DNA from 3 places in the Pseudoalteromonas sp. KS88 genome. Region 1 is predicted to be linked to each of the others. Evidence: predicted binding sites of a transcription regulator. Region 1 holds the regulator's gene; each other region holds the start of a gene.

Region 1 (4,705 bases):
TGGTTAGTTTAACTTACTTTTAAGTGACTGACCACGCGCTATTCATGCTCGTGAAAGCGTTGTTCTATCAGTTCTCCAATAGAGTTAAGAGCCGGCTCTGCATCAGGCCCTTCACACACAACTTTTACTTCTTTTCCTTGACTGCTTTCTAGTAACATCAAAGCTAACACGCTGTCACCTGCCGCTTGTTTCTCATCTTGGAAAAGTGTGATGGTTGCATCAAATTTAACAGCGAGTTGAGCTAATACAGTCGCGGCCCTTGCGTGCAAACCTAGTTTATTTCTAATTAAAAAAGTACCTTCTGAACGCATACACAACAGGCCTATTTAAAATCAGTCTTGCTCGCGATGGCGAATTTTTACATTGTTATGGCTCATAGCAAAGCTTTCACCTATGGTTTGAGCTAAATATACGGAGCGGTGTTGCCCTCCGGTACAGCCAATAGCAATAGTTAAATAGCTACGGTTGTTTCGTTCTAAATGCGGTAGCCATGTTTGTACAAACGTTTGGATTTGCCACGTAAATTTTTGCACTATGCTGTGGCTGGCCAAATAATCTTTTACAGGCTGGTCTAAACCTGTTAGAGGCTTTAATTCTGGTTCCCAATGTGGGTTGGGTAAAAAGCGTGCATCAAAAACATAATCTGCTTGTTTAGGTATGCCGTGTTTAAAGCCAAAAGATTCAAATGTTATGATCAGGGTTTTATCTTTTTTGCCTAAGATCTTTTCTCGAATTGATTCTGCCAGTTGATGCACACTGAGCTCAGTGGTATCTAAGATAAAGTCAGCGCGAGTTATCAGCACATCGAGTAATATTTTTTCTTGTTTAATTGCCAAATCTAGCGGCAAACTATCGATAGAAAGAGGGTGTAAACGACGCGTTTCAGAAAAGCGTTTGATGAGTGTTTGGTCATCACTATCGAGGTAAAATAAAGTTGGGTTTGCAAAGCCTGGCAAATACTCAAGGATGTCGTTGAACTCTTCTTGTTCTTTAGGTAAGTTGCGTACATCAATGCTGACTGCAATCTTATCGTAATTTTCTGACACACTTCGTACTAAGGAAGGGAGCAAATTGACCGGAATATTATCAACACAGTAATAGCCAAGATCTTCAAGCACGCGAAGCGCGACGGACTTACCTGAACCAGACCGTCCACTGATAATAATCAATTCCATGTAACCTCTCCTTCACTTTCTTATGAATGCTCAACAATAACTTGATACAAATCGTGATCTGTTTTTGCGCTACGTAGTTGTTTACAAAACTCTTTATCGTTAAGTTTATCAGCAATTGTTGCTAACGTCTTTAAATGAAGTTGGCAATCTCCATCAGGTACGATCAGTGCCACAAAAATATCGACAGGACGATTATCAATTGCATCAAAGCTAATAGGGGTTTCACTCACTAAGATTAGTGCTAGTGGAGATTGCGCGCCACTCATGCGACCATGTGGTATAGCAATACCTCGACCAATGCCTGTGCTACCAAGCTTTTCCCGGTTTAATAATGCGTTAAGGATCTCTTGCTGTGTGAGGTGAGGAAGCTTTTCATGAGCCAATTGGCTAATAAATTCTAGAATTCGTTTTTTGCTATTAAAAAGGACCGCAGCTTTACTGCAGTCCTCAGAAGTAAGTGAACTTAATTTCATAGTATTAGTGTCGAGCGTGCTTCTCTTTGTGTTTTATTACTTGGCGGTCTAATTTATCAATTAGCCCGTCAATCGCAGCATACATATCTTGATGTTCAGTTGAAGCAAACAAATCAGCACCGCTAACATGTATTGTGGCTTCTGCTTTTTGACTTAATTTTTCTACGTCAAGAATCACATGTACATTATTAATACTATCAAAGTGCCTTTCAAGCTTCGCAAACTTATTATGTACATAGTCTCTAAGTGAATCGGTAATTTCTACGTGGCGACCAGTTAAGTTAATTTGCATAAGCATTTTCCTTCTTTGTTTTTTACGCCTTAAATCAAACTCTTTCTTTGATTTGACGGTGGAATAGCTAGTGACTCACGATATTTTGCAATGGTGCGTCTAGCTACTTTGATACCTTGCTCAGCCAATATATCTGCAATTTTACTATCACTCAATGGTTTCGCTGAGTTTTCTGCGCTAATTAACTTTTTGATTAATGCGCGAATAGCTGTAGAAGAGCATTCGCCGCCATTTTCAGTACTTACGTGACTGGAGAAAAAGTACTTCAACTCAAAAATACCCCGTGGAGTATGCATATACTTTTGAGTTGTTACGCGTGAGATCGTTGACTCATGCATTTCTACCATTTCAGCTACGTCATTAAGTACCATTGGGCGCATAGCTTCGGGGCCGTGTTCAAAAAAACCTTGCTGTTGTTTTACTATACAGTTAGTTACTTTGAGTAATGTCTCATTACGGCTTTCTAAGCTTTTAATAAACCATTTTGCTTCTTGCAGATGCGAACGAATAAACTGACTGTCACTGCTCGATTTTACTGAGCGAGACATGGCGGCATACTGGCTGTTCACTCTAATTTTAGGCATGCTGTCTGGATTTAATTCCACCATCCAGCGCCCTTTAACTTTTTTCACTGAAACATCAGGGATAACATACTCAGACTCTTCGCGAACAATGGTATCTGCTGGCTTAGGGTTTAAGCTGTGTATCAGTGTCATGACTTCTTTTAGCTCATCTTCTTTAAGCTTAGTCTTTTTCATTAAAGTGCGATAGTCACGACTTGCCAAAAGATCGATATGCTCGGTTAAAATCATTTTAGTCTCTGCAAGCCATGGCGTTGCAGGGTCAAATTGATTCAGTTGTATACATAAACACTCTTGTAAGCTGCGTGCGGCAATCCCTATTGGATCAAATAATTGGATGCGCTTTAAAACAGCTTGGACTTCATCAAGTTCTATTTCTTCTTCGTTATTATCTTTATTTAGACTTTCTACAATATCTTCGCAGCTCAATGTTAAAATACCCGATTCATCAATCGCTTCTACAATAGCAATGGCGATGGCTTCGTCGGTCGGGCTAAATGGCGTTAATTGTAGTTGCCACATGATGTATTCATGCAGGGTTTCAGTGGAAGCACCTTGGTAAATAGACTCATCTTCAGGCATGGGTCCTGATGAGCTAGAAGGAGCAGCGCTCATATACTCATCCCATGTCACATCCATTGCCATTTCGTCACTGACAGTTTCTTTATTGAGTGCTTCACTACTTTCTTGTTCGTATTCACTTGGCGTTTCATCAGCAGATGCACTGACAGTTACTTCATCGGTGTCTTGCTTTTGCTCATTTTTGCCTGCAGTTTCATCACTAAACTCATGTTCCTCAACTTCAAGTAAAGGATTACTATCGAGCGCTTCTTGAATTTCTTGTTGGAGATCCAATGTACTGAGTTGCAACAAACGAATAGCTTGTTGTAACTGAGGTGTCATTGTCAATTGCTGGCCCATGCGCAGCTGGAGTGATTGCCTCATTTATCTTTAACAATCCTTTTAATATGTAATCAAAATTAAGTTTAGCAGATAGTTAGCTGAATGTTGGTTTATAGCCTAAATTGCTCACCCAGATAAACATCGCGTACTGTTTGGTCGGCAAGCACATGTTCAGGAGTTCCTGAAGCAATTAACTCACCATGAGAAACAATGTAGGCTTTTTCACAAACATCAAGGGTTTCTCGTACATTATGGTCTGTAATCAACACCCCGATGCCTCGGTTTTTTAGGTGTTCAATTATCTTCTTTATATCTAACACTGAAATTGGATCAACACCAGCAAAAGGCTCATCTAATAGAATAAACTTGGGGTTTGCGGCTAATGCGCGAGCAATTTCAACTCTGCGGCGCTCACCACCTGATAACGCCATACCTTGGCTATCGCGTATGTGTTGTATGCTAAATTCATCCAGCAGGCCATCAAGTGCTTGTTCTCGGCCTTGCTTATTTAAATCGTTTCGTGTTTCTAATATCGCCATCAAGTTTTGATAAACCGTTAATTTACGGAAAATAGATGACTCTTGCGGTAAGTAACCAATACCTAATCGCGCACGGCTATGCATGGGCAGTAATGTAATATCGTTATCATCAATGCTTATTTTGCCTTTGTCGCTCGGTACTAAGCCAACAATCATATAAAAAGTGGTCGTTTTACCTGCACCATTTGGGCCTAGTAAACCGACAATGCTTCCTGCACTTACTTCTAATCCGACACTCTTTACAACTTGGCGGCCTTTATAGCTCTTAGCTAAAAATTCAGCTTTTAATGTACTCATGGCTGGCCTTTTGACTTTGCTTTTTTATTTTCGATGGGCACTAAAATAGTATGCACGCGGTCATCTGAGTCTTCATCTTTTTGCGCACTAATTAGTTGCTGTTCCATGTCGTAAGAGATGCTTTTAGCATTAATCTTTTGACCTGCTTGAGTAACCTGGGCATCACCAATTAGGGTTAAGTAACGTTCAGCTACGTCGTAACGAACTTCGTTTGCGCTGGCACTCATGATTGAACCATCATCTTGTTTTTCTTCGAAATAAGCTGGACTGCCTGTTGCAATAAGGAGTTGCTTATTCTCGCCTAACTTGTCGCGTTTATGTACTTCTAAACGGTCAGCAGTAATGCGTCTTGCGCCATGGATTATTTCAACGTTCGATTCAAAAATACCGACATTAGATTTTAACTGTGCTTGCTGTTTATCAGCACTGATTGATACTTGGTTTG
Region 2 (4,705 bases), on a different contig from region 1:
AATCAAGCACAGTTGCAGCTAAAACCATTTAACTTAGTAGAATTAGTGGATAGTTGTGAAAGTCTGCTGTTAGGTTTATGCCAAAATACACCGATAGCAGTTAATGTAGAGGTTGACCCCGCAATTGCTACCGAGTTGGTGGGGGATTATATTCTTTTACAACATGTACTTGGTAACTTAATAACGAATGCAGCTAAATTTACACATCAAGGGTCTATTACGTTAAAAATAGATAAAGTTGAAGAGCAAGGAGGCTTACAGACTCTTGCTTTTAACGTAATAGATACCGGCGTTGGAATTGATGATGCGGATCAAAAGCGGTTGTTTGATGCGTTTACACAGGGAGATGAATCGTTAACCCGCCAGCACCAAGGTGTAGGTCTGGGACTGGCTATCGTTAAACATGAGCTTGCCCTCATGGGCGCTCAGATAGTGGTTAATAGTAGTAAAAACAATGGCAGTGAATTTTCTTTTAACGTTACTTTTAATAGCCTTGAAAATAACCAAGCAAGTAAGATTGATTGGTGTAATGCTTTAGTTATAGCTGATGCTGAAAAAAACAATGAGTTTAGTCAAGCCTGTAAACTATTATCATCAGGTATTCAGTTCAAAACGTTAACTCAAGTTAAGGCGAGCAGTGCAGTTTTAGATTACGAATACATCATTATTAATGATTATGATTTAGCGCATTTATTAGCAATCCCATCCATTAAAGTGCAATTAAAAACATCGAAAACCCTTATTTATTCAATAAAAAACAACCAGCAGATAACCACCGCAGAGGATGAGTCAATTTGCATTATCAGTATAAAGCGCTCAGCCTTTATCCAGCGATTGGCCTCTCAACATGTTTTAACTAAAAGCAAATCAGTTGAGCACGCCTCGCAAATAGAGCTTAGTGGTCTACTTGTTCTCGCTGTCGATGATAATCCGCTTAATCTCGATATTATTAGCAATATACTTTCTCAAGCAGGAATTAACGTATTACTTGCTACTAGTGCTAAAGAGGGGATTGAACTGGTTACAAAAGTAAAACCAGATCTGATCCTAATGGACGTACAAATGCCAGAGTTAGATGGTTTACAAGCAACACAGATTTTACGACAAAACTATACCTCACAGCAGTTACCTATTTTTGCGTTAACCGCTCATTGTGAAGCGGAGGATGAAGCCCGAGCAATTGCGGCTGGTATGAATAAGCATTTGACCAAACCTATAGTTGCCAATACGTTACTAGAGGCTATAAGTGCTGTAAAGATTGGCAAGCCAGCATTTTTTGACGTGTCTTTTGCGCTATCTCAATTTGCTGGCGATAGCGAATTGTTACAAGTTATGTTGAATAAATTAGCTGATTTATGTGAAAGTCATTTAGCAAACTTAGACAGTGAAAGGCCACCGGCAGACATAGAAAAAATTGTACATAATATTAAAGGTGTTACTGGAAATTTAGGCTTTGTTCGGTTATCTAAATTGGCACAGCGGTTAGAAATCACACTGAGAAAAACGTCAGAAGTTGACTATAATCTTTATAATGAGCTTATAATAGAGCTACAACAGGTCTATGCGTTTATTCAAGTAAGGAATATATAACATGTTGAAAAAAGCGAAAATACTCATCGTTGATGATGCTCCGCTTAATCGGTTAATATTAGAAAGAACGCTGGCCAATGAATACGACGTATTTTCTCAAGAGAATGGTGAAAAGGCGCTTAACTTTTTAAAATCCAATACTGTTGATCTGATTATACTTGATATTGTCATGCCGGGTTTAAATGGGTATGAAGTGTTGGGTCGATTAAAAGAAGATCAAGCCACGCAAGCTATTCCTGTTATTTTTATTTCTGCTAATACCAGTCATGATGATGAAGCAAAAGGGTTTGAGTTAGGTGCGATGGACTACATAACAAAACCTTTTAGTACCGTTGTTGTGAAAGCCAGAGTAAAGAACCAATTGTTGATTAAGCAAAAAAACGATTTGTTAGAAATGCTGGTTGCTATTGATGGCTTAACGGAGATCCCAAATAGGCGGTTTTTAGACGAAACACTTAGCAGTGAGTGGCGTCGCAGTGTCAGAAATCATACACCATTGTCAGTTATTATAGCCGACATAGATCACTTTAAACGTTATAACGACCACTATGGACATAGGGCTGGTGATGAATGCCTTAAAAAAGTGGCGCAAACATTAGCCAACCAGTGCCAACGTGGTGGGGAGTTTGTTGCACGCTACGGCGGAGAAGAATTTGCTGCTGTTTTGCCTGGTGTTAATAAAGAACAAGCTTTAGCATTTGCTAATAAACTTCGTGATGCTATTAAATTGCTTAACATTGCTCACAACGAGTCGCTTAACGCTGATCACGTCACTATAAGCTTAGGGGTTGCAACAACACAGATTGAAAATCCTCAAGCCGACACATTATTAGTAAAAAATATTGAAAAACAACTTCTTGAGGAAGCCGATTCAGGTTTGTATGAAGCAAAAAATTGCGGGAGAGATAAAATCATCGCCCGCAGTTTTGTCCGTTAATTGAGAGTGAACTTAGTTATGACTTAATGATTTATATAGTGTATCGCCTACACCGATTAGTTTGTCATTTTTAAACACCAAAGGGGTGCACTCATCTTTAGTCATTTTTCCATCAGAATGAATACTGTGTGTAGCATAGAATAACACTTGGTACACATCGTCATCTTTTTTTAATAGCTCGGTAAAGTTCGGTGTTTTAAGGCGGTTTAGCACCATTTGGTAGCTGCTATCGAGTGCTAAGTTAGCGATAGTTTCACGATTGTTTTTATGGTGTTTTTCCCAGCTGCTCGATGAATCACCAGCCCAGTGGGTTTCGGCTTCGCCGTCTGATACAGCGATAACACAACCTGTAAGAAATGGAGCGCTCAAAGCGGCAATTAACATTAACTTTTTCATTTTTAAAATCCTGAGTTTAACTACGTTTTTCTTTAATTTGATTAGTTATAGCAAATAATCGGCCAACTTTAAAATTCCTTTAAAATTAATATCTTAAAATTTAAAGGAATGATGGGTGAGTATTCACACTATTCACTTTGGTATAAAAAGCTAAAGTTTGGTCAATTAGACTAGCCTGTTTCTATGTTTATCTTCGCGGTATGCGTTAATGTTTAAACAGATTTCATTCACTAGGCGGATAATAGACTCCTTGCTCGCCCAAGCAATGTGCGGGGTAAGAATCAGGTTATCTTTTTTGTAATTTGCTAATGGGTTAGTTGACTGTGCAGGCTCATTAGTTAATACATCAAAACCAGCTCCTGCTATTACATTGTTATCAAGCGCCTCACAAAGCTGTGCCTCGTTTACAATACCGCCTCGAGCTGTATTTATTAAGAGTGCATTAGGCTTCATCATCATTAGCTCTTCAGTACCAATTAGGTTGAGAGTGTCATCATTCAAAGGGCAATGAATACTAATAATGTCAGCCGATTTGATTGCTTGGTAAAATTCGACTCTTCCTTCTCGTGGTGAGCGATTCTTACGTTCACTCACAATTACATTGGCGCCAAACGCTTTGGCAACGTTTGCAACACCTTCACCTAAAGCACCATGACCAATGATTGCCAGCGTTTTACCTGCAATTTCATTGATGTTGTAATCAAGCCTGCAAAACATTTGGCTTTTTTGCCACAGTCCTTGTTTACAGTCAGCGGAATAGCGATGTGTTTGTCCTAGTAAGTTGGTGATGAGCGTGAATGTATGTTGTATGACTGAGGGGGTAGAATAACCAGCCACGTTTGTCACAGCGATCCCTAGCTCTTTTGCTGCGATGAGATCTATATTATTAGTGCCAGTTGCTGCTACGCAAATTAATTTTAGATCAGGCAACATACGCATTGATTCACGATTCAATTTTACTTTATTGGTGATTAATACATTTGCGCCAGCGCTGTGTTGTAAAACTTGCTCGGGTGTTGTTAAAGGATGATGAGTGAAATTCCCAAGTGATTCAAAAGGCGTTAGAGGAGTTTGTGCCAGTGTGGCTGAGTCAAGTAATGTTATATTCATATATTTTCCTTTTAATCAATTTAAATGCTTGACCTTAGTGTGTACTCTAAGGTTTATAGTATACCCAATCCACCTCAAGATGCAGAATTCAGCGTTTCACAGGGGCTTAATATCAAGGCGTTACTTTGCAACAATGGCAACCCCTTTTAAAAAGTAATAACGATGAGAGTAAGCGCCTGTGAAACGCCCAGCGGGTTGGTTTAAAAGCGATTTATACTGCGTTATTGATTTTACCAGTAGAACCACTATTACTTGCAATCAATGCCTTGCCTAAATCGCTTTTAATTCCAACTGAAACTCGCATCTTGAGGTGGTTTGGGTATATATCTAGCCAGCCCACTACTTATTTGTGGAGACAATGATGAAAATAGGCGAATTTGCAAGTCAGCTTGGTATAAGTACAGATACGTTAAGGTACTATGAAAAACATAAGTTGTTAATGCCTGCTAGGCGAACCAGTACAGGCTATCGAGTCTATTCTCATTCGCAGCTGAGGCAAATGAGATTTATATTAAGGGCTAAAAATGTTGGCTTTAGTTTGGCTGAAATAAAAGAGTTATTGCAAATAAAGTTTCACAAGCAGCAACATTCGTGTAGCGAAGTGAAAGAGTTAACGGTGCAAAAACGTGATTTAGTTGCTGCACGGATTGAGGAACTTAATCGTTTTCATCA
Region 3 (4,705 bases), on a different contig from region 1:
GGTGATGAAGGTTATTTAAACACCACGCTTAATTACCGCGATCGTGCGCCAACTAACCGAGCCGGTCTTCATGGTTCTTGCCAGTTCTATGGCTGTACAGAGCTTGATGATGGTACTTTACTGGCTTCAGATCCTCGTGAACTCACCGCACCGCGTGATACTTTTAGAATTGGTGATGCTGACTCACAACAGTTTGCTTTAACCGTAAATACAGGCTACGAATTAGCGGGTGGCGAGCTATATGGTTTTATTACTTATTCAACGCGTGATAATGAATCGGCCGCGTTTTTCCGTCACAATGCTAATGCTGGTGGTAATCCCGTCTTGCAAGATGGTGATGCAGTAATTCCAATGGGTTTTTTACCCAAAATAAATACTACGATAGACGACATTTCATATAACTTTGGTTTTAAGAAAGAGTTCGATAACGATTCAAGCCTCGATTTTTCATACACCTATGGTGAAAACAGCATAGATTACACGACCAGTGATACAATAAACGGCTCGTATGCAAATTTATTACGTTATGAGCAAGGATTAAGTGTCGAAGATATACGAGCGACTATCCCACGTGAAGCTTACGCTTATGGCATGGAGCTTTCCTTACAAACGTTAAACTTGGATTACACGAAAGATTTTGATGATTATTCATTAGCCATGGGCGCAGAGTTGCGCACTGATGAATACAGAATACTTGAAGGCAGTGAATACGCATACCGAGATTACGACACTAATAATGGTGTTAATATTTATGATGGTTTGAGTGGTGGTGTCGGTAGTGAAAATGCATCGGGTGGAACACAAGGTTTTGGCGGTTCTTCTCCTGACTCATCAGTTGATGAATCTCGCGATGTTATTTCATTCTATGTAGACGCAGAAACTTATGTAATTGATGATGTGATTATTTCTGGGGCGCTACGTTACGATAACTATAAAGGTTTTGGTGACACGGTAAACTTTAAACTTGCCGGTAACTGGGCTGTTACTGATGATGTTTCATTACGTGGCGCGGTTAGCACGGGCTTTAGAGCACCTTCTATGCAGCAGCTGTACTTTAATAATATCAGTACGCAATTTGTTGTGGGCCCTAATGGTGACCTAATTGCAGAGGAAGTGGGTACATTTAGAAATGACAGTACCCTTGCTCAAAGCATCGGAATTCCAAAACTTAAAGAAGAAAAGTCAGAAAACCTTAGCCTAGGTATTGTTTATAACGTAACAGATAATGTTAATGTCACCATCGATTACTACTCGATTGATATCGATGATCGTATCGTGATCAGTAATCGGTTAGGTAAAGGCTTGTCATCAACGCTTGATGCTGCTTTAGTTAGCTCAGGAGCGGGAGCAGGTCAGTTTTTCTTAAATGGTGCTGATACTGAAACACAGGGCGTAGACTTTGTTGCAACTTGGAACACAGAAGGCCTTGGTGGCACGCTTGATTTTACGTTAGCAGCTAACTTTACCGAAACAGATGTGGTTGATTTATTCACGCCAGCGGGAAGTGGTCTTGAAACTATCCCAGTAGAAGACGTATTTTCAGCGCAAGAAACATCTATTATTGAAGAGTGGCAACCGCAAGACAGGGTTAATTTAAGCGCACTTTACCGCATTGAAGATTTGACAGTGAACTTATCTCTGAACCGCTATGGTGAATACACAGTGCAAGATGGTGGCCGTCAAACTTATGGGGCTGAAGTTCTGACAGATGTAAAAATAAACTATTATGTAACTGATAATCTGTCGTTAAACATTGGTGCAAACAATTTGTTTGATGTCTACCCAGACAAAAATACTATTGGTAACTCACGATCTGGCACAATTGTAGACGCATCAGGTAATACAATTGTTAGTTCAACAGGTGTGTTTGAATACTCAAGACGTTCTGCACCATTTGGCTTTAACGGTGCTTATTACTATTTAGGCGCCGAATACCGTTTCTAAATAACTTCTCCTACGTTATTTAACTTTTGAAGGGCCGTAAGGCCCTTTTTTAGTAATTTTATTCCGAAACTAAGGCAATGGGGTAATTATCATATTCTTTTATATTATTCATCACACTCATCAATGTTTTATGCTTACTGGCCGAGTCGGCGTTGATCTGCACTGAGGTAATAGAATACTTCGCTGCAAACATAGCTAAATTAGTTGCAACACTTTCAAGGTCAATTTGTCTATTAGAAAAATAAATAGCATTGTTTTTATCAATGCTGAACTGGGCATTTTTAGTAGGTTTATCAATGCTTGGTTTATCTAAAGGCCTCAGTAACTCAATGCCTACTGGTTTAACAAATGATGTAGTTACAATAAAAAAAATTAATAGTATGAACACAATGTCGAGCATTGGTGTCATATCTACATCTGCATTATTTTGTTGTATTTCTTGTTTCTTTTTCATATTAGAACCTCATAAAAGTTTAAAAAGCTGCGGCGCCGCAGCGGTTTATTAGGTACCTAAATACAAGACTAGCAGAGGAAGAAAATTGCATGGTTAAATAAATATATTATTTTTATTAATTTTTTGGTTTTATTTGTTATGAAAATCAGAGGTATATAACTTAAAAACAAAAAAGCCCAGCAAGTAGGGCTGGGCTTTGACTTAACGAATTGTATTAATATTTTTGCTGCATGCGGCTCATTTCGGTATGGCAGCTTTGAATTGTGAGTAAAACTTTAGATAATGCAGCTTCACAATCGTGTGGTTGTGGTTTATTCATGGCCGCTTTAATTTCTTCCAACGTTTTATCTTCCACTTCTTCGAGTTCTTTTACATACGTTTCATCGTTGTCAGAACTAAATTTAGCAATTAATGATGTATACGCACGGCGTGCTTCTACAGCGAATGATGAGCCGTCTTCGCGTTCACCTTGCTGGTTAATAGCGTAAGGTTGTAAGCTTTCGACACTTACTTTACGAGCATCTATCATGCGTTGAAAAAGTGCACCAATAGCAGGATCTTCAACCTTATCTTGGGCTTTCTCGTAAAAGTCTATTCCGCTGTTCATTACTTGGATAATGTCAGTGATATGATTCGCTTCTTGTCCTTGATGGGTATTCATAATAACGACCTCTTTAAGTTTAATGAATTTCGCTAAGATTAAAGCAATGCGTGTACCAGATGTTTATTTTTATAAAATCATGAATTTAATGCAATTAAATTTCATCAAACGTTTTAAAGAATGCTGTTTCCAACATACCCAGAAAATTTTACAAGTTCATATGTAATTGTTTTACTTTAACTCCTGTGCAACTTCCGCCACTTTTTGTCTTAGCCAAATATGGCTAGCATCGCGATGAAGTAATGGACTCCATATCATATCTAGTTCAAAAGGAGGTATTGGAAACGGGGTTTCAAGGATTGTTAAACCAGGGTCATCTATATATATGTTAGCGGCCTTTGAAGGTAATGTGGCAACTAAGTTTTGTTCTTTAGCTAAGTGGATAGCTACATGATAGTTACGAGTAAATGTAGCGATATTTCTGTGTTTGCCAAAATGTGCAAGAGCCTCATCAACCCAACCTAATTTTTGCACATCTTTTGGATCCATGCCAACACCGACGCCAAAGCCGGTTTTACTAACCCAAATGTGGCGTGCTTTTAAATAGCTATCCAAACTAAAATTTTCAATAATTGGGTTGTCAGCTTTTACTAAGCAGCAAAAACTGTCTTTCCATATCCTTTTATGATGAAAAGACTGCGGTAAGTTTTCAAACCGGTTGATGGCCATATCAACTTTGCCATTTTCAACATCGTGAAAGGTTACATCACTAGGAGTGAGAATATCCAAAGTGGTATCGGGGGCTTCTTCATGTAACTTACTAAGTAATCTAGGAGCGAGCGTGCTTGCTGCATAGTCACTGGCCATTATTCTAAATACACGGTTACTTTGACTTGCTTCAAACTCTCTATTGGGGGCGAGGGTTTCCTCTAGAGTCATTAAAATTCCACGAATAACGGGTTGTAGCTCAATAGCTCGCTCTGTAGGTACCATACCATCACTGGTACGCACTAAAATAGGATCGTTGAATAAGTTACGTAAACGTTTAAGGCCGTTACTCATTGCAGGTTGAGTAATACTTAGCTGATTGGCTGCGCGCGTAACGTTACATTCACGTAAAAGAGTGTCTAAATACACGAGTAAATTTAAATCTATCTTGCTGATATTCATTGTGTGTCCTTGCGTTTACCAATGCTTGATAAAACGTTGAGTGCTCGGATAAGGATAAATATGGCTAACAACACCGTTCTTAATATTCTTCTGTGCTTGCTGCCAAAAATTTACGTCTAATAATTCCGGATGAGCCTGGGTAAAAATAGCTTTATAACGAGGGTTCGGCATCACAAAGGTACAAAGCTGCTCAGGAAATACATCTTGTGGCGCAACGGAGTAACTTTGCTCATTTGTTAAATAATCGTCATAACTCTTAGCCTTAGGTAAGGCTCTAAAATTCATATCACTTAAATATTGTACTTCATCATAGTCATAGAAAATGATTCGTTTATGGTTACTGACTCCGAAGTTTTTCAGCAGCATATCACCGGGGAAAATGTTAACTGCAATCATTTCTTTGAGCGCTTGGCCATATTCAGTAATAGCAGTGACAGCCTCATCTTCTGTGGCTGATTCTAAAAATAAGTTCAGCGGGGTCATGCGTCGCTCAATATATAAGTGCTTTATAATAACTAAATCATTATTGATAACCA

What was found. Region 1 encodes sigma-54, which starts transcription at its own class of promoters, with help from an activator protein. Its sites were predicted from a motif close to GTTGGCACGNNNNTNGNNT; they were not measured.
Region 2: the regulator sigma-54 is predicted to act here: its motif matches at 2,972-2,990, upstream of C7Y70_RS06080 (DUF3192 domain-containing protein).
Region 3: the regulator sigma-54 is predicted to act here: its motif matches at 3,101-3,119, upstream of C7Y70_RS18690 (PA2169 family four-helix-bundle protein).

What each region holds. Positions count from the first base shown of each region.
Region 1 covers NZ_PYHV01000003.1:34,604-39,308, reverse strand. Annotated here, with positions in the region: gene C7Y70_RS01195 (HPr family phosphocarrier protein) at 39-311, opposite strand; gene rapZ (RNase adapter RapZ) at 333-1,175, opposite strand; gene ptsN (PTS IIA-like nitrogen regulatory protein PtsN) at 1,196-1,648, opposite strand; gene hpf (ribosome hibernation promoting factor) at 1,653-1,940, opposite strand; gene C7Y70_RS01175 (RNA polymerase factor sigma-54) at 1,970-3,466, opposite strand; gene lptB (LPS export ABC transporter ATP-binding protein) at 3,535-4,260, opposite strand; gene lptA (lipopolysaccharide transport periplasmic protein LptA) at 4,257-4,705, opposite strand, start outside.
Region 2 covers NZ_PYHV01000009.1:75,263-79,967, reverse strand. Annotated here, with positions in the region: gene C7Y70_RS06090 (response regulator) at 1-1,590, shown strand, start outside; gene C7Y70_RS06085 (diguanylate cyclase) at 1,592-2,527, shown strand; gene C7Y70_RS06080 (DUF3192 domain-containing protein) at 2,540-2,923, opposite strand; gene C7Y70_RS06075 (D-2-hydroxyacid dehydrogenase) at 3,089-4,033, opposite strand; gene zntR (Zn(2+)-responsive transcriptional regulator) at 4,395-4,705, shown strand, end outside.
Region 3 covers NZ_PYHV01000032.1:5,277-9,981, reverse strand. Annotated here, with positions in the region: gene C7Y70_RS18700 (TonB-dependent receptor) at 1-1,944, shown strand, start outside; gene C7Y70_RS18695 (biopolymer transporter ExbD) at 2,003-2,398, opposite strand; gene C7Y70_RS18690 (PA2169 family four-helix-bundle protein) at 2,613-3,059, opposite strand; gene C7Y70_RS18685 (LysR family transcriptional regulator) at 3,231-4,169, opposite strand; gene aceK (bifunctional isocitrate dehydrogenase kinase/phosphatase) at 4,185-4,705, opposite strand, start outside.